Regions from separate parts of the Stenotrophomonas sp. YJH_SMC_37 genome, predicted to be linked through region 2. Evidence: riboswitches for the same ligand, from Rfam matches in the RefSeq annotation. Region 2 holds a riboswitch; the other holds the start of a gene.
The links. Region 2 has a riboswitch for glycine ahead of gcvP (aminomethyl-transferring glycine dehydrogenase). Riboswitches for the same ligand answer to the same signal wherever they lie in the genome.
Positions count from the first base shown of each region.

Region 1: another riboswitch for glycine. It lies ahead of AC5P8J_RS13235 (trimeric intracellular cation channel family protein); the one in region 2 lies ahead of gcvP (aminomethyl-transferring glycine dehydrogenase).

Region 1 is NZ_JCAFTG010000008.1:141,957-156,500, reverse strand. Features, by position in the region: gene AC5P8J_RS13245 (3-deoxy-7-phosphoheptulonate synthase) at 1-155, shown strand, start outside; gene AC5P8J_RS13240 (DUF5076 domain-containing protein) at 441-752, shown strand; gene AC5P8J_RS13235 (trimeric intracellular cation channel family protein) at 838-1,455, opposite strand; glycine riboswitch at 1,538-1,643, opposite strand; glycine riboswitch at 1,657-1,746, opposite strand; gene AC5P8J_RS13230 (GIY-YIG nuclease family protein) at 1,787-2,062, shown strand; gene AC5P8J_RS13225 (hypothetical protein) at 2,244-2,696, shown strand; gene AC5P8J_RS13220 (NAD(P)/FAD-dependent oxidoreductase) at 2,778-4,058, opposite strand; partial or broken gene AC5P8J_RS13215 (NYN domain-containing protein) at 4,182-4,962, shown strand; gene AC5P8J_RS13210 (hypothetical protein) at 4,997-5,188, opposite strand; gene AC5P8J_RS13205 (glutathione S-transferase family protein) at 5,268-5,888, shown strand; gene AC5P8J_RS13200 (primosomal protein N') at 5,971-8,148, opposite strand; gene AC5P8J_RS13195 (hypothetical protein) at 8,561-9,565, shown strand; gene AC5P8J_RS13190 (DUF3106 domain-containing protein) at 9,558-10,133, shown strand; gene AC5P8J_RS13185 (MATE family efflux transporter) at 10,341-11,705, shown strand; gene sppA (signal peptide peptidase SppA) at 11,820-13,742, shown strand; gene AC5P8J_RS13175 (hypothetical protein) at 13,855-14,067, opposite strand; gene AC5P8J_RS13170 (SDR family oxidoreductase) at 14,179-14,544, shown strand, end outside.
Region 2 is NZ_JCAFTG010000017.1:39,837-54,380, reverse strand. Features, by position in the region: gene AC5P8J_RS18495 (ArnT family glycosyltransferase) at 1-289, shown strand, start outside; gene AC5P8J_RS18490 (phosphatase PAP2 family protein) at 401-1,168, shown strand; gene AC5P8J_RS18485 (phosphoethanolamine transferase) at 1,165-2,814, shown strand; gene AC5P8J_RS18480 (M2 family metallopeptidase) at 3,395-5,359, shown strand; gene AC5P8J_RS18475 (hypothetical protein) at 5,557-5,949, opposite strand; gene AC5P8J_RS18470 (siderophore-interacting protein) at 6,032-6,928, opposite strand; gene AC5P8J_RS18465 (multidrug effflux MFS transporter) at 7,070-8,296, opposite strand; glycine riboswitch at 8,596-8,698, shown strand; gene gcvP (aminomethyl-transferring glycine dehydrogenase) at 8,761-11,628, shown strand; gene AC5P8J_RS18455 (VOC family protein) at 11,712-12,122, opposite strand; gene AC5P8J_RS18450 (amino acid permease) at 12,265-13,632, opposite strand; gene AC5P8J_RS18445 (helix-turn-helix transcriptional regulator) at 13,715-14,437, opposite strand.

The DNA.
Region 1 (14,544 bases), on a different contig from region 2:
GTGGCCGCCAGGAACTGGTGGAAGGCCAACCGCTGGTCTATGGGCAGAGCATCACCGATGGCTGCATCGACTGGGACACCACCGTGACGGTGCTGGAGCGGCTGGCCGCGGCCGTGCGCGCCCGCCGTGAAGTGAAGGTGTCCGAAGCCGCCTGATGGAAGCCGCCTGAGTGCGGCACGTGTGTGGATGGCGGCCAGCGCCTGCGGGGGTGCGGCCGCGATCAGGGCCGGTCGGAGTTGGAGACCGGCCCATCTGCACCGGCGATGCGCCTGGCGCTGCGCATGAGCGACAGCGCCAGGTACATCGCCGGGGTGGTGAGAACGATGGATGGGGCCTTCATGTAGCGTCGAGCCCGCGAAGCGCGGGGCTTTGTAGAAGATCCGCTCCACGTACGCTCCAGGTCACGTCACAATGCCACTTCCTGTTTGGTGGCCGCAGCCATGAAAGAACTGATCATTCCAGAAGCCGCACAGCGCGATGAGGATTCCATCGAGATGATCCGCGTGTGGATTGCCGAACGGGGATTGCATGCTTCGCTGAACGTTGGCCTGTATGGCGATCGTCCTGGCATTCGAGAGGAGCATGCGTGGGGACGCATCCTGGCAGACGTCGCCCAGCATGTCGCAGATGCTCTGGTCGTGAGTGGCGGGATGGACCGCGGCGCGGCGATCAACGCGATCAAGGATGCATTCGATGAAGAGCTGCGGGCGCCGTCCAGTGGGCGCTCGGGGGGATTCGTGGTCCGCCACTGAGGGACCAGATGGGCGCCGTGGCGCTGGAGACAGCGTCCCAACGCAACACGGCAACAAGCGCTGGGCGACGTGGAGAACGCGAACCTCAATGCACTTCGTCGTGATAGACGAACTTCGGCATTTCCCAGCGGTAGTGGATCGCCAGCAGGCGCAACGCGAAGCCGCCGCCGAGGCAGCACAGGATCGCGGTGGCGTCGGCCACGCCCCAGTGCAGCAGCAACAGATACGCCGCGCCGGTCAGCAGCGCGATGATCGCGTACAGCTCCTTCTGGAAGATCAGCGGCACCTCGTTGCAGAGGATGTCGCGCAGCACGCCGCCGAAGGCACCGGTCAGCATGCCGGCGATCAGCACGATCGGCATCGCATGGCCGGCCTCACGCGCGATCGAACACCCGATCAGGGTGAAGGCGATCAGGCCCAGGCCATCGAGCACCAGGAAGGTGCGGCGGAAGTGGTGCATCCAGCGCGCCACCCAGGTGGCGATCAGCGCCGCGCACACGGTGAAACCCAGGTACTCGGGATGCTTCACCCAGCCCAGCGGGTAATGGCCAAGCAGGATGTCGCGCAGTGAACCACCACCGAGGGCAGTGACGCAGGCGATCATGACCACGCCGAACAGGTCCATGCGGCGGCGGCCGGCGGACAGTGCGCCGGTCATGGCTTCGGCGGAAATGGCAATCAGGTAGATGACGGACAGCAGCATGGGACAGGCTCCGGGCGCGGTGGGGCCGGCCATGCGCGACTACCGCCACTGCCTGCGCAATGACGGGATGACGATGACCGGTGCCGCTCCCGCTGTCCTTTTGCCTGAGAGTTCAGCGGCATGGGCCGCGTGCCCCTTCGGCGGATCGTCCCAGGCGTGCCCGGTGACCTCTCTCCAGCTCGGCGAGTCGAATGCATGGTTGGTGGGATTCCAGCCCACCGGCCTGAGCGATCATGGGAGCCTGCGCCTTCGGCGGGCGCCAGCGCGGCGCCTCTCTCCTGCATTCGGGCGCCAGTATATCCGCTGCAGTGCAGCACGGCATAATCCGGGCATGACTCCGTCCCTCCGCCCCTGGTTCCTGTACCTGCTCGAATGCCGCGACGGCAGCTATTACGCTGGCATCAGCACCGACGTGGACGCGCGTTTCGCCGCCCACCAGGCCGGCAAGGGCGCGCGCTACACCCGGGCGCGGCCACCGCTGCGCGTGCTGGCCGTGCGCGAGTACCCGGACCGGGCCGCCGCGTCACGGGCCGAATGGCAGCTCAAGCAGCAGCCGCGCGAACGCAAGCTGGCCTGGCTGCAGGCCCCGGATCCTGCGCTTCTGTAGAGCCGAGCCCACGCTCGGCTCCGGGTTCTGTAGATTCACGCCATGCGTGGATGGGCTGCCGGGCCATGCGATGATCGCTCCGCGCCAAGCGCTGGAGACCCGGATGTCCACCTTTGCTTTTCAGCACGACTGTCGGTCATTGTCGTCGCTGTGGTACCCGAAACCGAAGGCGCCGTGAACGATGCGCGCCGCCGGCAAAGCATGGATCTCCATCGTCGTGCTGGTCGCCGGCATCGCGCTGTTGCCTGGCCTGCTGTACCTGCTCGGGCTGGCATTGGCAGGCGGTCGGCCGAAGCCGGCCGGCCGTGTGCCCAGTGGTGTGGCTGCGTGCAGCAGTGAGCCACGGGCGGGATACCACGCGATGAACCCCTGGCGCTTCACCGCCCAGTTCTTCGACAAGGACGTGATGAAGAAGGTGCCTGAAGTTGAGCGTGAGGCCTTCTGGATTGCCCGGCGCCACCTGTGGCGGCAACCGCAGCGCGGCATGCTGCGCTGGCATCTCAGTAGTACCGCATTGACGATCTGGATCACCCGGCATTGGAGTACCGCGCAGATTGCCGACACCGCGAGGAAGGAGGACCTCTGTCGGACCGGGTCGAAACGGTGGGTGTCCGGTGGCCCGATGAACCGGTAGATCCGACGCCATGCGTGGAGGGTGTTGACGGGGTCAGAATCCTTTCCTGCGGAAAGGGATCCGACCCCGCTGCGTGCAGCCCTACCGCTTCGGCTGCCGGTCGTCGCGGTCATCACCGAAGATGATTCGCGCACTGCGCTGGTAGCTCCAATACGCGACCGCCCAGTTCAGCAGCACCACGATGCGGTTGCGGAAGCCGATCAGGAAGAACACGTGCGCGGCCAGCCAGAACCACCACGCCAGCACGCCCGACAGCTGCAGTCGGCCCAGGTGCACGATCGCGGCCATGCGGCCGATGGTGGCGAGGTTGCCGTAGTCCGCGTACTTGAACGGACCGGGTTCGGGCTTGCCGTGCAGGCGCGCGCGGATGACCTCGGCCACGTACTTGCCCATCTGCTTGGCCGCGGGCGCCACACCGGGTACCGGCTTGCCGTCGGCCTGGCTCAGTGCGGCCAGGTCGCCGGCCACGAACAGCTCTGGGTGATCGGGCAGGGTCAGGTCCGGTTGCACCGGCACGCGGCCCGCGCGGTCCAGCGGCACGTCCAGCGTGCGCGCCAGCGGTGAAGCGGCCACGCCGGCGGCCCAGACCACGGTGCGTGCCGGCACGAACTGGTCACCGAGCGTGAAGCCCTGGCTGCCGATGTCGCTCACCGGGGTACCGGTCAGCACTTCCACCCCCAGCTTCTCCAGCTGCCGACGCGCCTTCAGCGAAAGCACTTCCGGGAACGAGGACAGCACGCGCGGCCCGGCCTCGATCAGCCGCACTTTCGCACTGGCCGGATCAATGTGGCGGAACTCGTTGCGCAGCGTGTGGCGCGCGATCTCGGCCAGCGTGCCGGCCAGTTCGACGCCAGTGGGACCACCACCGACGACGGCGAAACTCAGCCACGCCGCCTTCTTTGCCGGGTCCGGTTCGGCCTCGGCACGCTCGAACGCCAGCAGCAGCTTGCGGCGCAGCGCGATGGCATCGTCCAGCGTCTTCAGGCCGGGCGCATCATCGGCCCATTGGTCGTTGCCGAAGTAGGCGTGGGTGGCACCGGTGGCCAGCAGCAGGCTGTCGTAGTCCAGCGTGCTGCCATCGGCCATGCGGATCTGCCGCGCCTGCTTGTCGATGGCCACCACTTCGCCGAGGCGGACTTCCACATTGCGCTGGTGGCCGAGGATGTGGCGCAGCGGTGCGGCGATATCCGGTGCGGACAGGCCGGCGGTGGCCACCTGGTACAGCAGCGGCTGGAACAGGTGATGGTTACGGCGGTCGACCAGGGTGATGCGTATGCGCTCGCGGGCCAGGGCACGGGTGGCCCAGAGACCGGCAAAACCGCCGCCGACAACGACCAGGTGGGGAACGCGCTCGCGACTCATCGACTCACTCCAGTGGGGGCATCGGGGGAAGCGCCTGGCATCTTCGCACGGCGGCCACCTGTCACGTCAGCGCCTGCCCGGATCGGCGATACTCGGGTTCAGGCAGCCGCCCGTGAGGAGCCCATGAGCGAACCGGAAAAGCGCATCGCCCTGTTGATCGACGCCGACAATGCGCCGGCCTCGAAGATCGACGAGGTCCTGGCCGAAGTCGCCCGCTACGGCGTGGCCAACGTGCGCCGTGCCTACGGCAACTGGAAGAGCCCGCGGTTGAAGGGCTGGGAAGCGGTGCTGCACCGAATATGCGATCCGCCCGATCCAGCAGTTTGCCTACAGCAAGGGCAAGAATGCCTCGGACATGGCGATGGTGATCGATGCCATGGACCTGCTCTACGCACGCAACCTTGATGGCTTCGCCATCGTCTCCAGCGATGCCGATTTCACTCCGATGGTGATGCGTCTGCTCACCGATGGCGTGAAGGTGTACGGCTTCGGCGAGAAGAAAACGCCCGAGCCGTTCGTCAACGCGTGCTCGAAATTCATCTACCTGGAAGCACTGGGCCAGACCCATGCCAGCGTGCCGGATACCGAACAGGCCTCCAGCGAACAGGCATCGAACGAGCCGGTGGCCAACGACGATGCCCGGCCACGCAAGAGCGGTGCGGAAATGCGCAGCGATACCCGGCTGGTGAAGATGCTGCGCCGCGCGGTGTCCTCGGCCGAGGGCGAGGACGGCTGGTCGCATCTGGGGCCGGTTGGCAGCCAGATCGGCAACCAGGCCTCGTTCGATCCGCGCAACTATGGTTACGGGAAGTTGAGTGACCTGTTGGCGGCGATCGGCCTGTTCGAACTGAAGAAGGACGGCAAGTCGTCCTACGTGCGCGCGCTGCCGAAGAAAAACCGGTAGTGCTGGCCGCTGGCCGGCACATCACCCAAACCAATCAGATCACCCGTGCTTCCGAATTCGCATAGCCGTCGGCGAACCCGGTGGCGAAATCCTCAATGCCGTTGAAGGCCAGCAGCAACAGGCCCGCACACAGCAGCAGATTGCGATTGGAGCGGCGGTAGCCCAACACCAGCATCCCCAGCCCTGCTGCCAGCAGAACGTAGTTCAAAGCATCCCATGCAGTCACGTCGTCTCTCCCTGTGGATGGGCGTATCGTAGCGTTTCCGCGCCACCGTGGCGCACTGCTGCAGGCAAGGAAATCCGCAATGTTGAAGATCTGGGGCCGCCGCAATTCCAGTAACGTCCGCAAGGTGCTGTGGTGCGCCGAGGAGATCGGCCTGCCGTATGAATCCATCGAAGTCGGTGGCAGCCACGGCGGCACGCAGACGCCGGAGTACCAGGCGATGAATCCCAATAGCCTGGTGCCGGTGATCGAAGACCATGGCCTGCCGCTGTGGGAATCGAACGCCATCGTGCGCTATCTGAGCGCACGCTACGCATTGGGCACGCTGTACGCCGAAGACCCGATGGAGCGTGCCCAGGCCGAGAAGTGGATGGACTGGAGCACCTCGCGGATGGCGCCGCTGTACAGCGACCTGATCTGGGGCATCATGCGCACCGCCCCGGCCGACCGGGACGAATCGCGGATCAATGCCGCGATCGTGCGCGCCGGCGATTACCTGGCGATGGCCGATGCCACGCTGGCCAAACAGCCGTGGCTGTCGGGCGACAAGTTCGCGATGGGTGATATTCCGCTGGGCTCGCTGATCTACGCCTGGTACGAGCTGCCGATCCAGCGGCCGGAACTGCCGCACCTGGCCGAGTGGTACGCCCGCCTGCGCGAGCGGCCGGCCTACCAGCGCGGCGTGATGTCGCCGCTGACGTAAGCACTGCCCGGTGCTGAAACGCAGCCGAGCATGGCTCGGCTCTACGGTAGTGCCGAGCCATGCTCGGCAGTGCTCTACGGGATCAATACAGGTCCGTTGGATCCACATCCAGCGACCAGCGCACCTTGCGTGCTTCCGGCAGCGCGTACAGCTGTGGCACCAGCTGCGAAAGCACGCCATGCAGTGGCGGCCGCTGCATGGCAGACAGCAGCAGCTGCGTACGCTGGTAGCCAGCGCGGCGTGGCATCGGTGCTGGCATCGGCCCGTAGGCCTCGACCACGTCCTGCTCGCCCAGCAACTGTCGTGCGGCCAGCAGGAACGCATTGGCATGCTCCACCTGCTGCGCTTCGGCGCGCATCAGCGCCAGGTGCGCGAATGGCGGGAATCCTGCGGCTTGCCGCTGATTCAACTCCGCCTGTGCGAACGGGTGGTAGCCACCGCTGACCAGCGTTTCCAGCAGTGGATGCCCGGGGTGATGGGTCTGCAGCCAGACCTCGCCGGGATCACGTGCACGACCCGCACGGCCCGCCACCTGGATCAGCTGCTGCGCCAGCTTCTCGCTGGCGCGGAAGTCAGCGGAGAACAGGCCTTCGTCGATGCCCACCACCACCACCAGGGTCAGCTTCGGCAGGTCGTGGCCCTTGGCCAGTATCTGCGTGCCGACCAGGATGCCGGGCTGGTCGCCCAGTCTCGCCAGCTGCTGTTCCAGTGCATCGCGACGTGACGTGGTGCCGCGGTCGATGCGCACCACAGGGACGTCGGCGAAGGCCGCGGTGAGATGCTCTTCCAGGCGTTCGGTGCCGATGCCCTGCGGTTGCAGCGCCAGGCTGCCGCAGGCCGGGCATGCCAGCGGTGCCGGTTGTCGCGCGCCGCAATGATGGCACTGCAGGCGGCGGCCGCCGCCATGCACGGTCATCGGTGCATCGCAGCGGTTGCACGGTGCGGTCCAGCCGCAGTCGTGGCACAGCAGTACCGGCGCGTAGCCACGCCGGTTCTTGAACACCAGCACCTGTTGGCCGCGCTGCAGGTGCTCGTCGATGCCGGCCAGCACATCAGCCGAGAGGCCATCGTGCAGCGGCCGCTTGCGCACATCGAGGATGCGCACACGCGGTGGCCGCGCATCACCGGCACGCTGCTTCAGGCGCAGGTGGGTGTAGCGCCCGGCGTAGGCATTATGCAGCGTTTCCAGCGAAGGGGTGGCACTGCCGAGCAGCACCGGAATGCCGAGCGCCTTGGCCCGGACCAGAGCGAAATCGCGCGCGTGATAGCGGATGCCGTCCTGCTGCTTGTAGCTGCCGTCGTGTTCCTCGTCGATGATCAGCAGCCCGGCCTGCGGCAATGGCGTGAACACCGCCGAGCGGGTGCCGACGATGACCCGTGCCTCGCCGCGCGAAGCCGCAGCCCAGACGCGCGCGCGCTCGTTGTCGTTCAACCCCGAATGCAATGCGTGCACGGCGATGCCAAGGCGGCCGCGGAAGCGTGCCAGGGTCTGCGGGGTCAGACCGATTTCCGGCACCAGCACCAGCGCCTGCCTGCCCTGCGCCAGGCAGTGGATGATGGCCTGCAGGTACACCTCGGTCTTGCCGCTGCCGGTCACGCCATCCAGCAGGAAGGGCTGGAAGCCTTCGGCGGCATTGATGGCGGCCACCGCTTCGGCCTGGTCCGGGTTGAGGGTGGGGCCGGGCAGCGGCTGCGCATGCTGCGGTGCCACCGTCATCGCCACGCGCTCGGCCAGCGCACGCTTGGCCAGGCTGCGCGCGGCGGTGCGCCAGTCCTCCATGCGTTCGCCCAGTACATCCTCATCCACCACGGCCCCGGCCAGCAGTTCGGCCAACTGCCGCGGGCGGCTGCCGGCGCGCAGCTTCCCGCGCTGGGCATGGCCTTCGGGGGTCAACTGCCAGCCCCAGTGGTGGGTGTCGGGCAGGGCTTCGCCATGACGCAGCGGTCCTGGCAGGGCGGTGCTCAGTACCTCGCCCAGCGGTGCGTGGGTGTAACGCGCCAGCCATTGCAGGCTCTGCCACAGCTCCCCCTGCAGCAGCGGCTGCGGGTCGCACCAGGCCAACGCCTGGCGCAGTCCCCGGCCGTCGTCGGTCTGGCCGTGCCCCACCACCACCCCGACCAGCTCGCGGTTGCCGAACGGCACCTTCAGGCGGCAGCCGACCGCAACCGTGGGGCCATCGCCCTCCGGCGACAGGTAGTCGAACAGACGGGGCAGGGGGACGGGCAGGGCGACCTGCAGGGTCGGAAACGGTGAAAGCATCGGGCCAGTGTACCGGGCCATGCGCGCGCGAATGGCGGGGTGGGAGACGGCGGAGCGACGCCCGTTGAATCATAAATGTCACCTAAATGTCGGTGTCCATTGGAGATTCAGGCTTATCCACATGTTCTGTGGATAACGTTGTGCGTTACCGGTCGACGGGAACGCAGGAGGCCGATGGCGACGAGCTCACGCTTGGGTTGGTCAAAAAATAGCCACACTTAAAAACTATTCAAAATCAACAGCTTAAGTGTGAAACATTGCTGAAACAGAGTGAATTCAGCTGCTTGCCGCAGTTTCCCGCGCCGGGAGCGTGGTGCTGTGCACAACCTGCAGCACGAAGTATCCGTGGGCGCAAGTCCTACGGGCGTCGATTGCCTGCCGCTATCATTCCCCCAGACCTTTGGAGTGACCGATGACGGCTGTGCCCGCCCCTGTTTCCTCGACCGCGGCCGGCGCGCTGTCGGCGTTCCTGCGTGGCGTCGAGCGCCGCGCCCTGGTGGTGGCTGAGCTGCAGTGCGGCGATGCCGCGCGCGCCGAACAGACCCTGGTGGCAGTGATGCGCGCGTTCGCGGCCGTTGCCAGCGACCTGCCGATGGCGCAGTGGCCGACCCGCTTCTGGACCCTGCTGGGCCAGCGCCAGGCCCTGCGCGAGCCGATGGGTGGCCAATGGGCGCCACCGTTGGCCGCGCTGGCTGCGATGTCGCCGCTGCCGCGCCTGGCGCTGCTGCTGCGGGTAGGCGGCAGCCTGGACGAGAGCATCGCCACGCGCGTGCTCGACCAGGACGAGGCCGGCTACCAGCACCTGCTGGCCGATGCCTGCCCGCGCGATGCCCAGGGCCAGCCCGATGCCGCGGCCTGGCGCCAGTTGGCCGAACAGGTACAGGCGCGTATCCGTGAACTGCCGGCCACGCGCCTGCAGCAGCTTCAGCAGCCGGCGGCACCCGCCGCCCACAATGAAGCGCCGACCTCCAGCTGGCGAGCACCGCAGCGGGACGAGCGCGCGGCAGCCCATGGCAAGCGCCGTCGTACGGACGCCAAGCCGCGCTGGCGTGGTCCGCTGATCCTGCTGGTAACCGTGGCGGTGCTGCTGGCCGCTGCGCTGGGTTGGCGCTACCTGCAGGGACGTTCCTTCGGCAACGATGCGCCGCTGCCGGAAGGCGTCGTGGGCGAGGCCGGTCCGGTGACGGTGGAAGCCCTGCCACCGAGCAAGGTCGACGCCACGCCGGATGCAACGCATGCCCAAGCCAATGACGACGCAGCGATGCTGGCCGATCGCGACTACCCGCTGGTTGCCGATGCTGACCTGTACGCATGGACCGCCGCGGGCGGTCCGCTGCCGGTGGACGAATCGCAAGCCAAGCTGAGCCGACCGGAGCCGGCCAGTGCCACGCTGGAAACCGCCGCCGCCGATGAATAAGTCCGTGTTCGCCAGCCTGTTGCTGGCCTTGCCGCTGTCCCTGTCTGCGGCGCCGCAATCGTTGAACGTGCCATTGCCGCCGCCATCGCCGGCCACCCCGGCCGTGCCGCCGGCTTCGACCGCGGCACCGGCTGGCTTTGCCCAGCTCGATCCGCAGCAGCAGCGCCAGCGCCGCGCCGACTACGCCGCCTGGCGCGCATTGCCGGAAGCCGAGCGCGAGCGCATCCGCCAGGCCGCCGCGCGCTTCAATGCGCTGCCGGCCGATCAACAGCAGCGCATGCGGCAGCAGTTCCAGGCACAGGACCAGGCGTTCCGCGACGGATGGCGGCTGGGCCCGCAGCTGGGCCTGGAGTTCCCCAAGCTGCACGGACTGTTCGGATTCGTGCCGCCGGAGCAACGCGAGTCGGCGCTGGCCGTGCTGCGCCAACTCAGCCCGGCGCAGCTGGCCCAGCTGACCCTGGTCGCGCAGCGCACGCCGCCGCAGGAACGCGATGCGGTACGCAGCGCCTTCCTCGCGGTACCCGCCGCCGAACGCGACAGCTGGCTCAAGCGCCAGGCCGGGCAGTAGAAAAAGGGGACGGAGGGGATTAAGTCGCATTCGGCACTGACTGGCCTGATACGACTTAATCCCCTCCGTCCCCTTTTTGCTTGGGGCAGCCGCAACCCGGCATTCACGCCATGTCATGGGAATGCACGCGCTGCCCGCGTAAGATGGGCGCCCGCAACCCGGTGCCTGTGCCCTTCGCGCGCAACCGCAGTTCGCGTCAAGCACCTTATGTCTACTGCAACCTCCACGCCGCGCTTCAGCAAGGAAGTCGGCGCCACCGGTCTGCTCGCCCTGCCGCTCGTGCTGGGCCATGTGTCCACCGGTCTGATCTCCTTCGTCGACAACGTGATTGCCGGCCACCACGCCACGGCCACCCTTGCCGCAGTCACCATCGGTACCGCCCTGCTGTGGCTGCCGATGCTGATTCCGATCGGCACCCTGATCTCGCTCACCGCCTCGGTGTCGCAGCTGCACGGCGCTGGCCGCGAGCGCGAGATCGGCCCGCTGTTCCGCCAGGCGCTGTGGCTGGCGTTGGGCTTGGGCCTGATCATGTTCACCTTCCTTACGGTGGTGCCGCCGCTGCTGCCGGCCTTCGGCATCGCACCGGACATCGTGCCGGGGGCGACTGCGTTCCTGCATGCGGTGCGCTGGGGCGGCCCGGCGCTGACCCTGTACTTCTGCATGCGCTACCTCAGCGAAGGCATGCACTGGACACTGCCCACCATGCTGCTTGGCTTCGGTGGCCTGCTGGTGCTGGCGCCGCTGGGCTATGTGCTGGCCAATGGCAAGCTCGGTTTCCCGGAACTGGGTGCGGAAGGCCTGGGCATCGCTTCGGCGGTGATGATGTGGCTGCAGGCCACGGCGTTTGCCCTCTATCTGTGGCGCACCAAGCGCTTTGCCCACCTGCAGCTGTTCTCGCATTTCGAAGGGCCGCGCTGGAAGGCGATCTGGGAGCTGCTGCGCACCGGCCTGCCGATCGGCATCACCGTGCTGATGGAAGGTGGCTTGTTCATCGTCACCGCGTTGCTGATCGGTCGCCTGGGTGCCAATGAAGCGGCGGCGCACCAGATCGCGATCAACGTCGCGCAGCTGTGCTTCATGATTCCGATGGGCGTGGCCGAGGCCACCACCGTGCGCGTCGGCCATGCGGTCGGCCGTGGCGATGGCTTCGGCGTGCGACGCGCGGCCTGGGCCGGTTACGCGATCATCATGGGCACGCAGACGCTGTCGGCGGCGGTGCTGCTGTTCGGCCACGACGCCATCGTCGGCGTGTACACCAACGACCTGGCGGTGGCCGGGCTGGCCTCGACCCTGCTGCTGTACGCGGCCACCTTCCAGTTCCCGGACGGCATCCAGGTACTGTCGGCCGGTGCGCTGCGCGGCCTGAAGGACACCCGCGTGCCGATGTTCATCGCCATGTTCGCGTACTGGGGCCTGGGCATGCCGCTCGGCGCCGGGCTCGGCCTGGGGCTGGGCATGGGCCCGCAGGGCATGTGGATCGGCCTGATCGTCGGCCTGACTGCCGCTGCCATCCTGATGGGCTGGCGCCTGCGCCGCAGCAGCCTGCGCATCGGCCAGTCGATGCTGTCCTGATCGTCCCGCCCGCCTGCCCACCCATGGCGGGCGATCCCCTGACTTGTGTCCGATGCCGCATCACGCGGCAACGGCTATGCTGGTACCACGGCAAGAAGCCATCCGGAGCGTTCCATGAATCACCCCGTGCCCCCGCTGCCCCCGGCGCGTCGCAATCCCGTCGCCAGTTTCTTCATCGGGCTGTGGGACGTCATGAACTTCACCCGCCGGTTGATCCTCAACCTGGTGTTCTTCGGCCTGCTGTTCCTGCTGCTGGTGATGTTCGTCATCGCCGCCGGCATGGGCGCCGGTGCCAGCAAGTCGCTGCAGGACCGCACCACCCTGGTGATCGCGCCGGAAGGCCGCCTGGTCGAGCAGTTCAGCGCCGACCCGGTCAGCCGCGCGCTGGCCAAGGCGGTGGGTGACAACGGTGCCGAAGAGATCCAGCTGCGCGACCTGCTGCGGGTGATCGAGTCGGCCAAGGAAGACAAGAAGATCGAGCGCGTGGTGCTGGAACTGGACAAGCTGCAGCCGTCCGGCTTCGCCTCGCTGCGTGAAGTGGCCGCCGCGCTGCAGGACCTGCGTGCGTCCGGCAAGCAGCTGGTGGCCTACAGCGAGAGCATGGGCCAGTCGCAGTACCTGCTGGCCGCGCAGGCCGACGAGGTCTACCTGGACCCGATGGGCTCGGTCGTGCTCGAGGGCCTCGGCCGCTACCGCCAGTATTTCCGCACCGGCCTGCAGGACAAGCTGGGCGTGGACGTGCACCTGTTCAAGGTGGGCGAGTACAAGTCCGCGGCCGAGCCGTACGTGCTCGACGCGGCGTCACCGGCCTCCAAGGAAGCCGACCTGTTCTGGATGAACGACGTCTGGCAGCGTTACCTGGGCGACATCGCCAAGGCCCGCCGCCTGGATCCGGCACAGCTGGCCGCCGGCATCGACACGCTGCCGGAAGGCATCGCTGCTGCTGGTGGTGATCTGGCCAAGTTCGCCCTGCAGCAGAAGCTGGTGACCGCGCTGAAGACCCGCGAAGAGTTCGAGGACCTGATGATCGAGCGCGGCGTGGCCGACGAAGATGCCGACGGTGGCTTCCGCAACGTCGACTTCGGCACCTACCTGGGCCAGCTTGATGCGCGCCGCAAACCGGTCGACAACCGTCCGCAGGTGGCAGTGGTGGTGGCGTCCGGCGAGATCAGCGGCGGTGACCTGCCGGCCGGCCGCATCGGTGGCGAATCGACGTCGGCGCTGCTGCGTGCCGCGCGCGACGACGACGATGTCAAGGCGGTCGTGCTGCGCGTGGATTCGCCGGGCGGAGAAGTGTTCGCTTCCGAGCAGATCCGCCGTGAAGTGGTCGCCCTGCAGGCCGCCGGCAAGCCGGTGGTCGTATCGATGGGCGACCTGGCCGCCTCCGGTGGCTACTGGATCAGCATGAACGCCGATCGCATCTACGCCGATCCGTCGACGATCACCGGTTCGATCGGCATCTTCGGCATGGTGCCGAACTTCAGCCGCGCGCTGGACAAGATCGGCGTGCACACCGATGGCGTCGGCACCACCCGCTTCGCCGGTGCGTTCGATGTCACCCGGCCGATGGATCCGGCCGTGGGCCAGGTCATCCAGTCGGTGATCAACAAGGGCTACGCCGACTTCACCGGTCGCGTCGCCGACGCCCGCAAGAAGCCTGTCGAGGCCGTCGACGAAGTGGCCCGTGGCCGCGTGTGGAGCGGTGCGCAGGCCAAGGAACGTGGCCTGGTCGATGCCTTCGGTGGGCTGAAGGATGCCGTGGCCGACGCCGCCAGCCGTGCCAAGCTGGGCAAGGCTGACGCTTATCGCGTGCGCTACATCGAGAAGGCGGCCACGCCGTTCGCGCAGTTCGTCAGCGGTTTCGCCGGCAGCCGCGCTGGTGCCTGGATGCTGTCCGATTCGGGCATGGCGCGGATGCTGCTGGCGCGCACGATGCCGGAAGTGGATACGCAGCTGCGCTTTGTCGAGAACGCGGCCCGCGAAAAGGGCAATGGCGCACCGGTGAAGGCGCTGGCGTACTGCTTCTGCGGGTTCTGACCGGAGCACATCCACGCATGGCGTGGATCTACTGTAAACGCCCGGCTTCGGCCGGGCGTTCTCGTTGGTGGGGTCGGATCCCTTTGCCCGCAAAGGGTTCTGACCCCACAGGTCACTGCGTCGCGTCGGCCTCGGCCTTGCGCTCGCCCGCAGCGGCGTCATCGACGGATTTCTGCGCGCCCTTGGCGCGGTCCAGCGGCCCCTGCATCGCGCGCGCCATCGCCTTGGGCACCGGTGGCTTCTCCGGGTTCGGCGTTGGCGGGCGCTGGCAGGCGGACAGCAGCACGGTGGCCAGCAGGGACGTGGACAGGACCAGGATGCGCATGGCGGCACTCCGTGATGGGCGTGCGGGCAGTGTCGCATCCTCGGCAGGGGGCGGCCGTGAGCGCGTATCCTTGTTGCATCGAAACACAGCGGGCGCGGCCCCGGAGGACTCATGACCCAGCAACGGTGGCGGCTGGACGGCCAGACTGCCCTGATCACCGGCGCCAGTGCCGGCATCGGCCTGGCCATCGCGCATGAACTGGCCGGGTTCGGTGCCGACCTGATGATCGTCGGCCGCGATATCGACATGCTGGAGACCGCGCGCGACGAGTTGCTGGATGTGTATCCGCAGATGCAGGTGCATGCGCTGGCCGCCGATGTTTCCGACGACGAGGACCGCCGCCAGATCCTGGACTGGGTGGAGGACCACAGCGATGGCCTGCATATCCTGGTAAACAACGCCGGCGGCAACGTCACCAAGGCGGCCACCGAGTACTCCGAAGACGAGTGGCGCAAGATCTTCGAGACCAACCTGTTC
Region 2 (14,544 bases):
GGTCGCCTGGCGCGAGCAGAACCTGCTGCAGGCCGACCGCGCGGTGCGCGAGTTCGGCTTCAAGCGGCCTTGGGCCGAGCAATGGCACGATGCCGGCCCCTGGCTCGCCGAAGCGCCGGACAAGCGCTGGCTGCTGGTGCTGGACGATGCAATGAGTCCCTGCGTGGACCCGGCCAAAGTGATCGACATCGGCATGGCCAACAGGAATCGTTGGCAACTGCTTCCCGGCTCCGCGTGGAACCCGGAATGCCACGCCGAACGGACAGGATCGACCGCAGACGAAGACTGAACGTTGACGTGCGCCGGGGAGTCATTAACCCGGCGCGAACGGGCGTCCGACCCTTCTCCGACATCAAGGTGACGAGCATGAGCGCGGATTCCCGAACCGCCCCTTCCCAGCATGCCCGTTCGTCCCATTGATGCGGTTGCGCCGCCTGCGACATCGCCACTGGCGTCAAGATTCGCCGTAACTCACTTCTGGCTGCCTGTCGCAATCGGTCTGCCCCTGTTTACGCTGCTGATGGGTTTCGGCGGCGATCAATGGGTCGCCGATCACCTGTTCCGTCTTGAAGGTGGCCACTGGGCGTTGCAGGACGCCTGGGTCACCCGCACAGTGGTGCACAAGGCCGGCAAATGGCTGAGCACGTCGGCGGCGCTGGTCGCGATCCTGTTGTGCGTGCACCACTGGCGCAAGGGAGGCGATCGCACCCTGCGATGGGCGCTGCTTTATGTCGTAATTGCCATGGCGCTGGGGACGGGCGTGATCTCCCTGCTGAAGGCCCTGGTGCCGATGGAATGTCCCTGGGACCTGCTGCGCTACGGTGGCCATCAGCCCTATATCGGCCTTTTCACGCAGCGCCCGGCCGGAATGCCCGCCCAGGCGTGCTTCCCTGCCGGCCACGCCAGCGCGGGCTATGCGTGGCTGTGCCTGTACTATTTCGCCCTGCTGTGGCGCCCGTCGTGGCGCTGGGCTGGGTTGTGGATCGGCCTCGGCACCGGCCTGGTGTTCGGCATCAGCCAGCAGCTGCGCGGCGCGCATTTCCTTTCGCATGATGTTGCCACCGCGTTGATATGTTGGTTGCTGTCACTCGGCCTGTACCTGATCGTCAAAGGCATCCTGATCCGCCATCCGCTGGACCGTCCCAACCGCCAGGAGGCAAACGCATGAGTGCATCGGTCCAACGCCCCGCCGGCCCTTCTGCGTTGGCGGGTCTTCGCCACTGGCGGCCACAGCTGTCCACCGAAGCGCTGATCGCGCTGACCAGCCTGTTCTTCGCGGTGGCCGGCAACGGCCTGTTCTGGCACAGCGCGATGGCCAGCCATCCGGGCAGCCTGCGCTACGCGCTGTCGCTGCTGCTGTTGCTGCTGGGTGCGCACGGCGTGCTGCTCGGCATCCTGGTCTGGCGCTGGAATGCCAAGGTGGTGATCAGCCTGCTGCTGCTGGTGACCGCGTTCGCCGCGCACTACATGGGCCGCTACCACATCTACCTGGATGCGGACATGCTGCGCAACGTGCTGGCGACCGACCCCAAGGAAAGCCGCGAGCTGATGACCGTGTCGCTGATATGGCCGGTACTGCTGCTGGCGGTGCTGCCGATGCTGGTGCTGTGGCGCGTGCAGCTGCGCCGCCGCAGCTGGGGCCGCAGCCTGCTGTGGCGGCTGGGCTTCCTTGCAGTAGCCGCAGTGACCTCCGTCGGCGGCGCGTTGATCTCGTTCCAGGATGTCTCGGCACTGATGCGCAACCAGCGCGAAGTGCGTTACCTCGCTACGCCCGCCAATGTGCTGCTGGGCATGCCGCGTGCACTGCGTGGCGACAACCCGGTGCAGCGCGCACCGAAGTTGCCGATCGGAACCGATGCCAAGGCCACCCCGCGCGCGCCGGCCAGCAAGCCGCGCCTGCTGGTGATCGTCATGGGCGAGACCGTGCGTGCGCAGAACTGGGGGCTCAACGGTGGCCGCAACACCACCCCGGAACTGGCGCAGGCCAGCGTGATCAATTTCCCGGACATGCACTCGTGCGGCACCAGCACCGAGGTTTCGCTGCCGTGCCTGTTCTCGCCATGGGGTCGTCACGACTACGACGAAAAGAAGATCCGTGCGCACCAGTCGCTGCTGCACGTCCTGGACCGCGCCGGCATCGTGCCGTTGTGGCGTGACAACCAGTCCGGCTGCAAGGGCGTGTGCGAAGGCCTGGACTTCCAGTCGCTGTCCGATGCCACCACGCCGGGCCTGTGCGCCGATGGCCGCTGCATGGATGAGATCCTGCTGCAGGACCTGGCCACCCAGGTGCGGGCCAGGCCCGGCGACCGGGTGGTGGTGCTGCACCAGCTGGGCAACCATGGCCCTGCGTACTTCGAGCGTTATCCGGCCGCCTTTGCCCGCTTCAAGCCAACCTGCGACACCCGTGACATCGGCCGCTGCTCGCGCGAAGAGATCACCAACAGCTACGACAATGCCGTGCTGTACACCGATCACTTCCTGAGCAAGACCATCGGCACGCTGCAGGGCATGCAGGATTACGACACGGCGATGATCTACCTGTCCGACCATGGCGAGTCGCTGGGCGAAAAAGGCCTGTTCCTTCACGGCGTGCCCTACGCCATCGCCCCGGCCGAGCAGACCCGGGTACCGATGACGATGTGGTTCTCGCCGGGCTTCGCGAGCAGCCGCGGGTTGGACCTGCAATGCGTGCGCAAGCGCTCGACGGCATATACCGACCATGACAACCTGTTCCCGTCGGTGCTGGGCCTGATGCAGGTGAAGACCTCGCTATACGAGCGCGACCGCGACGTTTTCGCCAACTGCGAGAGTTGAGGGTTTGTCGGCAGGGCTGCGCCCTGCCCCCGCCGAGGCCACTGCACAAGCAACGGCAACAGCAGAAGCAGGCGATTCGTGGCTTGGCGGGGCGGTGTCGGAATGCGGGGACGCCGCAAGTACGTCCATGTAGGCTTGGCAGCCGCATCCATGCGGCTGACACCCCGCACTCCGACACCGCTCCACCTCTGACAGATTGTCCCGATCTGGTAGATCCACGCCATGCGTGGATGAATTTCCATCGGAATCGAATAGTCGAATTGAATTCGAAAAGCATCCACGCATGGCGTGGATCAATGACAGGTCGCGGAAATCTGTCGAAGGCGGGGTGGGTCCGGTTGCGGGGGCGTGAGCGCCATGGATGGCGCGACCGAGCCTTCATGGACGGATTTACGGCGCCCCCCGCAACCGGACGCGCCCCGCCAAACCACGGATAGTCCGCTGTTGCTGTTGCTTCGGCCTTTGCCCTTGCTTGAAAGCCTCTGCGGGTGCCGGGCGCGGCCCGGCCGACTTCCGCCACTTGCGGTGGCAGCGACGGCCCACTAGCCTTCGGCCGTCGTTCACCACCCAAGGACCGCCCGTGAAACACCGTCATCTCCTGCTGGCCTCGGCAATCGCCGCCGCCACGCTGGCCCTGGCCGCCTGCAAGAAGGAAGCTGCCCCAGGCACCGATACCGCCAGCAGCAGCGCCCCGGCCGGCGAAACCGCCGACCAGTTCGTGGCCCGCATCAATGCCGAGTTCAAGGCCGCCTACCCGGAGATGACCTCGGCGCAATGGCTGTCCTCCACCTACATCAACAGTGATTCCGAACGCATCGCAGCCAAAGCCAACGAACGCTCGTTGACCCAGCTCAACAGCTGGATCGAACAGGCAGCCAAGTTCGATGGCAAGCCGATGAGCGAGGACAGCAAGCGCGCGATCCACCTGCTGAAGCTGATGTCCTCGATGCCGGCGCCGCGCGACCCGGCCAAACTGGCCGAGCTGACCCAGATCGCCACCCGCATGGAAGGCAGCTATGGCGCCGGCAAGTACTGCACCGATGCCAACGACCCGAACTCCTGCCGGCAGCTGGGCGAGCTGGAGCAGGTGCTGGCACGCAGCCGCGACTACGACAAGCAGCTCGACGCCTGGCAGGGCTGGCACAGCACCACCAAGAACATGCGCGGCGACTATCAGAAGTTCGTCGGCCTGGTGAACGAAGGCGCCAAGGGCATGGGCTTCACCGATGCCGGCCAGATGTGGCGCAGCGGCTATGACATGCCGCCGGAGCAGATCGGCCCGGAAACCGATCGCCTGTGGGAACAGGTCAAGCCGATGTACGAACAGCTGCACTGCTATGCGCGCGCCAAGCTGGACAAGACCTACGGCAAGGACAAGGCCGAAGTGGGCAATGGCCTGATCGCCGCGCACCTGCTGGGCAACATGTGGCAGCAGGACTGGTCCAACCTGTGGGACCAGCTGGAACCATACCCGGGTGCCGGCAGCCTGGACATCACCGCTGCACTGGAAAAGCAGTACCAGACCAACCTGAGCGCGGCGCTGGCCAAGGCCGGCAAGGACGCCAGTGTGGCGGCCCAGTACAAGGTGCAGCGCGAAGCCGAACTGCGCACCGCCAAGCAGATGACCGAGCGCGCGCAGGACTTCTACGTGTCGCTGGGCATGCCGTCACTGCCGCAGTCGTATTGGGAAAAAACCCAGTTCATCAAGCCTGACGACCGCGACGTGGTCTGCCACGCCAGCGCCTGGGACATGAACATGGAAGGCGACGTGCGCACAAAGATGTGCATCAAGCCGAACGAAGAGAATTTCACCACCATCTACCACGAGCTGGGCCACATCTATTACGACCTGGCCTACAACCCGCTGCCGCCGCTGTTCCAGGGCGGTGCCAACGACGGCTTCCATGAAGCGATCGGCGACACCATCGTGCTGGCGATGACGCCCAAGTACCTCAGCTCGATCGGCCTGGTCGACGCGCCGACCGAAAGCCGCGAGGCGGTCATCAACAACCAGATGCGCATGGCGCTGTCGGGCGTGTCGTTCCTGCCATTCGGACTGATGATCGACCGCTGGCGCTGGGGCGTGTTCGATGGCTCGATCACCGCCGACAACTACAACAAGGCATGGTGGGACCTGAAGGCCAAGTACCAGGGCGTGGCCCCGGCCAGCAGCCGTGGCGAAGAATTCTTCGATCCGGGCGCGAAGTATCACGTGCCGGGCAACACCCCGTACACCCGTTACTTCCTGGCGCGCATCCTGCAGTTCCAGTTCTACAAGGGCCTGTGCGACGCCTCGGGGTACAAGGGCCCGCTGCATGAGTGCACCTTCTACGGCAACAAGGAAGCCGGCCAGAAGTACTGGGCGATGCTGAGCAAGGGTGCCAGCCAGCCGTGGCAGGCCACGCTGAAGGAGCTGACCGGCACCGACAAGCTCGATGCCGGCCCGATGATCGAGTACTTCACACCGGTCAACGAGTGGCTGAAGCAGCAGAACGAAGGCCAGATGTGCGGCTGGCAGGCCAACGCGGCCCCGGCGGCGAAATGAGAAAAGGGGCGGGTCCGCGAGGATCCGCCCCTGATGTAGCGCCGGGCCGCGCCCACGTGACCGGTGGGCGCCATTGCAGCGAACGCATCGCCATGCGCGCGGAGCCTTTCGCCAAGCAGTGAGAGTGATTCATGCCCGGCGGCTCTTCATCGCACCGCTGCGCTCGCCGGGCATGGCCCGGCGCTACCCACGGCGGATCAGCTGTTCTTCTTCGCTGCCATCGCCGCGGCCAGCTCGGCCTTGAACTCCTCGAAGGTCTGGCCCTTCTCCTTTGCTTCGGCCTGTGCGGCATCACGAAGTGCATCGGAGTACATCAGGCGCACCGGCGTGCCATTGCGTTCGTGCAGCTCACCGGCCTGCATGATCAGCGCCAGCACCTGCGCAGCGCTCTCGCTGTGGCCGGCGATGCGGCCATCCATGCCCAGCACCCATTCGCCATCGCGGCGAACGACACCGGCCAGCAGGGTGCGCTGCGCGTCGCGCAGTTCGGCATGCGGCTCCACCGGCGACGCCTGCGCGGCTGCCTTGTTGGCGGCCTGCTTTTCCTGGCGACGGCGCTGGTCGCGGCGGGTCTTGGAGCTGGTGGACATGGTGCGGTACCGCTGCGAAGGGGGCGCAAGGATAACGCACCCCGCCCGCAGCGCTGCTTCACGCGTGCTCGATCCAGCACGGTCAGTCCAGCACCTTGCCGTGCCGCCAGTAGCCCATGAAGGTGATCGCGCGGCGGTCCAGCCCGCAGTCGCGGACCAGGTGGCGACGGATCGCCATTACCGCCGCCGCCTCGCCTGCCACCCAGGCATACAGCGGCCCGGCCACGCGGGTATCGGCCTGCTCCCAGAGGATCTGCGTATCGACGTCGATCTCCTCCAGCGCATCGCCGGCAGCCGCGCCCGGGGCCGCTGCCAACCGCGCCTGGACCGCCTGCAGCAACGGCTGTCCGTAGGCGGCCCGCCCGCGCGGCAGCCAGACCAGCTCGGCGCTGGAGGGCGCCTTCAGGTGCACGGCATCACCGGCCTGCGCCACCTCCAGCAGCGCCAGCGTGCGCGGCGGATCGACCATGGCCGCCAGTTCCTCGAGGATGCCGGCCACCGCCGGCAGCGCGGTTTCATCCGCCACCAGCAGCACCTGGCCGACTCCCATCGGCGGTTTCCATTCCCAGCCTTCGCTGCTGTCGGCACAGTCGGCATCGGGGGCCAGCAGCACTACGCGGTCGCCCGGGCGAGCGTGGACGGCCCAGCGCGAGGCCGGCCCGGTTTCGCCATGCAGCACGAAATCAACGTCGACCTCGCCCTGCTCGGCACGCAACTGCCGGATCGTGTAGGTGCGCATGGGCGGGCGCTGGTCGTCCGGCAGTGCCCGGTAGCGGGGATACCAGTCCTCGCCGCTGGGCACCGGCGGCACGTCCTGGCCGGGCAAGGGGAAGAACACCTTGATGCGCTGGTCCGGGCCTTCGGTCTTCATCCGCGCCACGTCGGCACCGGTGAATACCATGCGGTCCAGGGAAGGAGAAAGAACGCGGCGCTCCTTCAGCGCCACCTCGAACAGGCGGTAGGTCTGCTGCGCAGCCATGGGGGAACCTCATGCAACGACATCGGATCGGCTGGCTGTCGTGCATCCACGCACCGGCTGGCTGGAGTCCCCAGCCTAGTCCGGTCGTTCCTCGCCGCAAGCGTTACGGGCATCGCGGCGTGCCCTACCCCTGCGCGCTGCTCAATCGCCCGTGCAGGCTGCCTGCGCCGCGCGCTCAAGCCGGTGCTCCCAGTACCAGAACACGAAGCCGGCGCCAAAGAACGCGGCCTGGCCCAGCGCCAGGTGCAGCGGGCTGGCACTGAGCAACGGCGACACCACGCCGGCCACCACGGTGCTGATCATCAGCTGCACGAAGGCCTGCAGCGACGAGGCCAGGCCGCGCTGGTGCGGATACATGTCCAGCACCGCCAGCGCCAGGATCGGGAAGATCAGCGCCATGCCCATGCCGCCCAGGAAGATCGGCAGCACTGCCCACGGCAACACGAACTGCGGCGACAGCGCCACGTAGCCGACATTCAGCAGCGCCGACAGCGCGCACAGGCTGAAACCGATGGCGACCTGGCGGGTGGGCGTGGTGTGCCCGGCCATGCGCCCGGACAGGAACGAGCCGGTGGTCATGCCGCCGATGGTGGGGATGAACAACCAGGCGAAACCGCCCTCGCCCAGGTGCAGGTGCTGCATCACGAACACCGGCGCCGACGAGATGTACAGGAAGATGCCACCGAAGCCGATGCTGCCGGCCAGCGCCAGGCGCAGGAAGCGCGGGTTGAAACCGATGCGCACGTAATCGCGCATCAACGCGTGCGGCGACAACGGCACGCGCGCTTCGACCGGATGGGTCTCCGGCAGGTAGCGTGCAGTGGCTGCCAGCAGGACCAGCGCGAACACCACCAGGAACCAGAAAATCAGCGGCCAGCCGGCGCCACTGAGCAGGATCCAGCCACCGATGATCGGCGCGATGGCCGGGGCGATGCCGAACAGCATCGACACCTGGCTCATCAGGCGCTGCGCGTCGTGGCCATGGTAGAGATCGCGGATCACCGCGCGGCCGACGATCATGCCGACACCCGCCGACAGGCCCTGCAGCGCGCGGAACGCCAGCAGCGTGGCCAGATCGGTGGACAGCGCACAGCCCACCGAGGCGCCGACGAACACCACCAGGCCACCGAGGATCACCCGCTTGCGCCCCCACGCATCGGACAGCGGGCCATGCGCCAGGCTCATCAGGCCATAGAACAGCAGGTACACGCTGATGGTCTGCTGCACCGCCACCTCGTCCACCGACAGGCGCTGCGCCAGCTGCGGGAACGCGGGGAAGATGGTATCGATCGAGAACGGGCCGAACATGGCCAGGCCGGCAAGCAGCAGGGCCATGCGGCGGGTGGAGGGAGCAACGGCGGCGGTCATGAAGGAAGCGTCCGGCAGGGCCATGCGCGGCACGCACGGCGGGCGCCGGTCCCGCTGCAACGGGGACGGCGCCAGATGAATTCGGGTATCCGCCCATCATAGGTGGGGATTGCGCCCGATGCCATGCAGCGGTGCACAAAACGCACGGCCGGGCCATCGGCCATTCAGCCGCGGGCCCGCGCCGGGGCGCGGCCAGCGGGCCCGCAACGGGCTATAATCGGCGGGCAACACGGTGGGAGAAGCGGAACACCGCTGCCGAAGGCGCAACGCCCGTAATCGCTCAGGCCCGATACCACCCGTAACAGAACTCTGGAGAGACCGGTTCGATCCGGCGCCGAAGGGGCACGAAGCCGCGGTTTTCCGCGCTTCCAAACTCTCAGGCAAAAGGACAGAGGGGCGCCCCGCAGACCGCCGACCGGCGGCTTGTGCCCGTGCGTGTGCCCTTTCCTGACGGATCCTTCGCCATGTCCCAGAACACCCCTTCCCTGCGTGAGCTCGAGCACCACAATGCGTTCGTCGAGCGCCACATCGGCCCCAACGATGCCGAGATCGCGCAGATGCTCGACGTCGTCGGCCACGCGTCGCTGGATGCGATGACCGATGCCATCGTGCCGGCCAAGATCAAGTCGCCGGCGCCGCTGGCGCTGCCGGAGTCGATGACCGAAGTGCAGGCACTGGCGAAGATCCGTGCGATCGCCGACAAGAACACCGTGCTGCGCAGCTTCATCGGCCAGGGCTACTACGGTACCCACACCCCGAACGTGATCCTGCGCAACATCCTGGAAAACCCGGCCTGGTACACCGCCTACACCCCGTACCAGGCCGAGATCTCGCAGGGCCGCATGGAAGCGCTGATCAACTTCCAGACCCTGTGCGCCGACCTGACCGGCATGGAGATCGCCAACGCCTCGCTGCTGGACGAAGCCACCGCCGCCGCTGAAGCGATGACCCTGGCCAAGCGTTCGGCCAAGTCGAAGTCGGACACCTTCTTCGTGCACGACGCCGTGCACCCGCAGACCCTGGAACTGCTGCGCACCCGCGCTGAACCGATGGGCATCGTGCTGCGCGTCGGCACCCCGGCCGAAGCACTGGAAGCGGAAGCCTTCGGCCTGCTGCTGCAGTACCCGGACACCTTCGGCCAGGTCGGCGACTACAGGGCGCTGGTCGATGCCGTGCACGCGCGCGGCGGCCTGGTGGCCGTGGCCACCGACCTGCTGGCACTGACCCTGCTGGCCGCCCCGGGCGAATGGGGCGCGGACATCGTGGTCGGCAACAGCCAGCGTTTCGGCGTGCCATTCGGTTTCGGTGGCCCGCACGCCGCCTTCATGGCCTGCCGTGACGCCTACAAGCGCTCGATGCCGGGCCGCCTGATCGGCGTTTCGGTCGATGCCCAGGGCAACCCGGCCTACCGACTGACCCTGCAGACCCGTGAGCAGCACATCCGCCGCGAGAAGGCCACCTCCAACATCTGTACCGCACAGGTGCTGCTGGCAGTGATGGCCTCGATGTATGCGGTCTACCATGGCCCGGAAGGCCTGACCCGCATCGCCCGCCGCACCCACCGCCTGGCCGCCATCCTGGCAGCGGCACTGCGCAACGCCGGCGTACAGGTCGGTGGCGACTTCTTCGACACCCTGCACGTCACCGGCGTGCACGCCGATGAGATCCACGCCAAGGCACGCGCCGCAGGTTACAACCTGCGCGCGATCGACAGCGACTCGGTCGGCATCAGCCTGGACGAGACCGCCACCCGCGCCGACGTGGTCGCGCTGGCCGCCGTGTTCGGCGCGCAGGCCGACATCGATGCGCTGGACGCAAGCACCGCCGACGCGCTGCCGGCCGGCCTGCTGCGCCAGTCTGCGTTCCTGACCCATCCGGTGTTCAACACCCACCACAGCGAGCACGAACTGCTGCGCTACCTGCGTTCGCTGGCCGACAAGGACCTGGCGATGGACCGCACGATGATCCCGCTGGGCTCGTGCACCATGAAGCTCAACGCCACCGCCGAGATGATCCCGGTGACCTGGCCGGAGTTCTCGCAGATCCACCCGCTGGTGCCGGCCGACCAGGCGCTGGGCTACAAGGAACTGATTGATTCGCTGGAAGCGATGCTGGTCGAATGCACCGGCTACGACGCGGTCAGCCTGCAGCCGAACTCCGGCGCACAGGGCGAGTACGCCGGCCTGCTGGCGATCCGCGCCTACCACCGCTCGCGCGGCGAAGGCCACCGCGACATCTGCCTGATCCCGGATTCGGCGCACGGCACCAACCCGGCCTCGGCGCAGATGTGCGGCATGAAGGTGGTGGTGACCAAGACCGATGCCAACGGCAACGTCGACGTCGAGGACATCCGCCTCAACGCCGAGAAGTACAGCGACCGCCTGGCCGCGATCATGATGACCTACCCGTCCACGCACGGCGTGTTCGAGGAAGAGGTGGTCGAGATCTGCGAGATCATCCACAAGCACGGCGGCCAGGTGTACACCGACGGCGCCAACATGAACGCCCTGGTCGGCGTGGCCAAGCCGGGCAAGTGGGGTTCGGACGTTTCGCACCTTAACCTGCACAAGACCTTCTGCATTCCGCACGGCGGTGGCGGCCCGGGCGTCGGCCCGTGCGCGGTCAAGGAGCACCTGGCGCCGTTCCTGCCGGGCAAGCTGGGTGACAACGGTCCGGTCGGCATGGTCAGCGCGGCCAGCTTCGGCAGCGCCTCGATCCTGCCGATCAGCTGGATGTACATCGCGATGATGGGCCGCGAAGGCCTGCGCAAGGCCACCCAGGTCGCGCAGCTCAACGCCAACTACATCGCCAAGCGCCTGGCGCCGCACTTCAAGACGCTGTACACCGGCCGCAACGGCCTGGTGGCGCATGAGTGCATCCTCGACGTGCGCCCGCTGGAGAAGACCAGCGGCATCGGCGCCGAGGATGTGGCCAAGCGCCTGATCGACTTCGGCTTCCACGCCCCGACCCTGAGCTTCCCGGTGGCCGGCACGCTGATGGTCGAGCCGACCGAGAGTGAGTCGCTGCACGAGCTGGACCGCTTCATCAACGCCATGATCCAGATCCGAGAGGAAATCAGCGCGATCGAAGACGGCCGCCTGGACCGCGAGGACAACCCGCTGAAGAACGCGCCGCACACTGCCACCGCAGTGACCGCCAGCGAGTGGACCCACGCCTACCCGCGCGAACTGGCTGCCTTCCCGCTGGCCAGCCTGAAGCAGAGCAAGTACTGGCCGCCGGTGGCACGCGTCGACAACGTGTACGGCGACAAGAACGTGATGTGCGCCTGCATCCCGGTCGATGCCTACAAGGACGATGAAGTCGAAGCGTGATTGACGGAACGGCCCGCGCAAGCGGACCGTTTTCGTTTACGGTAGCGCCGGGCCATGCCCGGCGAGCGCAGCGGCTGAACCGATCACGGATCCGGCATCTGCCCCAGGCTCAACTGCCACGACACCCCGAAGCGGTCCTGCACCCAGCCGTAGCGGTTGCTGAAATCGTACTCGCCCACCGGCATCAACCAATGGCCGCCCTCGCCCAGCACGCGCGCGGCGCGCTCGAACTGCTCGGCGCCGGAGCACTCGACGAACAGCGAGATCGACGGGCTGAAGGTGAAGTCGTGCACGTCCAGGCTGTCGAAGCACAGGTAGTGGGTGCCACCGAGCAGGAAGATGGCCTGTCGGACCTGCCCGGGCACGCCGGCACCGGCGCCGTCCGGATGGCGCTGCATTGCCAGCAGGCGGAAATCGGCGAAGGCCTCGGCGTACAGGGCCAGGGCGGCCTCGGCCTGGCCGGTGAACATCAGGAAGGGGCGACTGCGCAGCATGCGGTACTCCCGGTCGACGGGCCGCTGGCGGCCCACCTGCGCACAGTGCCACGCGGAGTGTGTGCCTGTTGTAGAGCCGAGCCCATGCTCGGCTGGCGATCGCGCAAACAGCAGCCTCGACCGTAGGGTCGGCTCTACAGAATCACGCCTCGCGCATGCGCCGCGCGATGGCGCTGCCGGCGGCGATCGTGGCGGTCAGCGCAACCATCGACAGGAACTGCAGACGGGTGTGCGCCTCGCTCAGCAGCAGGCCGAAGATCAGCGCCAGGATGCCCAGCGCGCACACGGTCAGCCACGGGAAGCCCGCCATGCGGAACGGCAGCCGGGTACCCAGGCGATCCGCGCGGCGGCGCAACACCAGTTGTGAGACCAGCGACAGCGTCCACACCAGCAGGCAGGTCGAACCGACGATGTTCAGCAGCACCGGCAGCACCCGGTCCGGGAACAGCAGTTCCATCACCGTGGCGGCGAAACCGAACAGGACGCTGGCCAGCACGGCGATGACCGGCACCTGGCGCGGATCGGTCCAGCCCAGCACGGCCGGGGCTTCACGTCGCTGCGCCAGCGAATACATCATGCGCGAGGCGCCGTAGAGGTTGGCATTGAGCGCCGACAGCAGCGCGATCACAGCGATCAGGGTGATGGCGGTGCCTGCACCCGGAATACGGGCAATGTCCAGCACCGCGGCGAAGGGCGACTTCAACGCTTCGCTGGTCCACGGCACCACGGCGATGATCACGCTCAGCGAGCCGATGTAGAACACCAGGATGCGCCACGCCACGGTGCGGATGGCACGGGCGATGCTGCGCTCCGGATCTTCGGTCTCCGCCGCCGCAACGGCCACGATCTCGGTGCCGCCGAAGGCAAACACCACCACCAGCAACGCCGCGCCGATCCCGGCCAGGCCCTTCGGCGCAAAACCACCATGCTCGGTGAAGTTGCTCAGCCCAGGCGAGGTCACCTGCGGGAGCCAACCCATCAGCAGCGCCACACCGATGGCAATGAACGCCAGGATCGCCGCCACTTTCAGGATGGCGAACCAGAATTCGAACTCGCCGAAGTTCTTCACCCCCAACAGGTTGATGGCGGTGAAGAACAGCATGAAGGCCAGCGCCGCCATCGGTACAGGTACTGCTGGCCAGACCGTGGCCAGCAGACCGGCCGCTCCCACCGCCTCGGCGGCGATCACGATCACCAGCTGCACCCACCACAACCAGCCGACGGTGGCACCGGCGGTGGCGCCCATGGCATCGGCGGCATAGACCGAGAACGCGCCGCTGGTCGGTTTGGCCGCCGCCATTTCGCCCAGAGCGTTCATCACGATGATCACCAGCGCGCCGGCGACCAGATACGACACCAGGACCGCCGGACCGGCCGCCTGCACACCCACGCCCGAGCCGAGGAACAGCCCGGCGCCGATGGCGCTGCCCAGGCCCATCATGATCAGCTGGCGGGGCTTGAGCGAATGTCCGAGGCGGGACGGCGAAGCGGTCGGAATCGAGTTGGGCATCGGCAGGGCTGGCGGCGGGCTACAGGGGCGACACCTTACCCTGTCCCATGCCCGCGGGGATAGGCACAGCGCAGCAGGCGGCTCAGGCCAGTGCCGGCTCTCCGACACTGCCACCAATACGGGCGCGGTAGGCACGCGGCGAGAAACCGGTTTCAGCCTTGAACTTGCGGGTAAAGGCGCTCTGGTCGCTGAAACCGCAGGCCTGGCCGATGCTGGCGATGCTCTCGTCACCGTGCAGCAGGTGCATGGCCATCTGGATCCGCAGCCGGGTCAGCACCTGCTGCGGGGTCATCTGGAACACCTTGCGGAAGCTGCGCTCCAGCTTGGACAGCGAGAAGCCGGTGATGTCCAGCAGGGTCTGCATGCGCACGTTCTCGGCGTAGTGCGCGTTGAGGTGGGCCAGCGCCAGCCGCAGCTGCTCGTACTGGGTGCCGAGGCTGTCCTTCTGGCCCAGGTCGCGGGAAATGCCGATCAGGCCCTCGATGGCGCCATCGACCAGCAGCGGGCGCTTGCAGGTCAGGCACCAGCCCGGTTCGCGGTTGGCGAACAGGTGCAGCTCCATCAGGTTCTCGATCACCTCGCCGGACAGCACGCGGGCATCCTGGTCGACATAGTCCGCGCTGAGGCCGGTCGGGTAGATCTCGGCCGCGGTCCGCCCGATGACGTCCTTGCGCGCGCGCAGGCCCAGCCGTCGCAGCATGGTCTGGTTGACGTGGGTGTACCGCCCCTGGCGGTCCTTGATGAAGAACAGCACGTCCGGGATGGCGTCGAACAAGGCTTCGATGTCGGCGGGCTCGACTCGCATGCGGCAAGCATACCCGAGCCCGCTTTTGCCCGTACGTTCACCTTTGCCGGACCGGGGTTTAACGGGCTCGGTTCCAGTGTCGTGGTTCCCTTTGACGATCCGGAGCC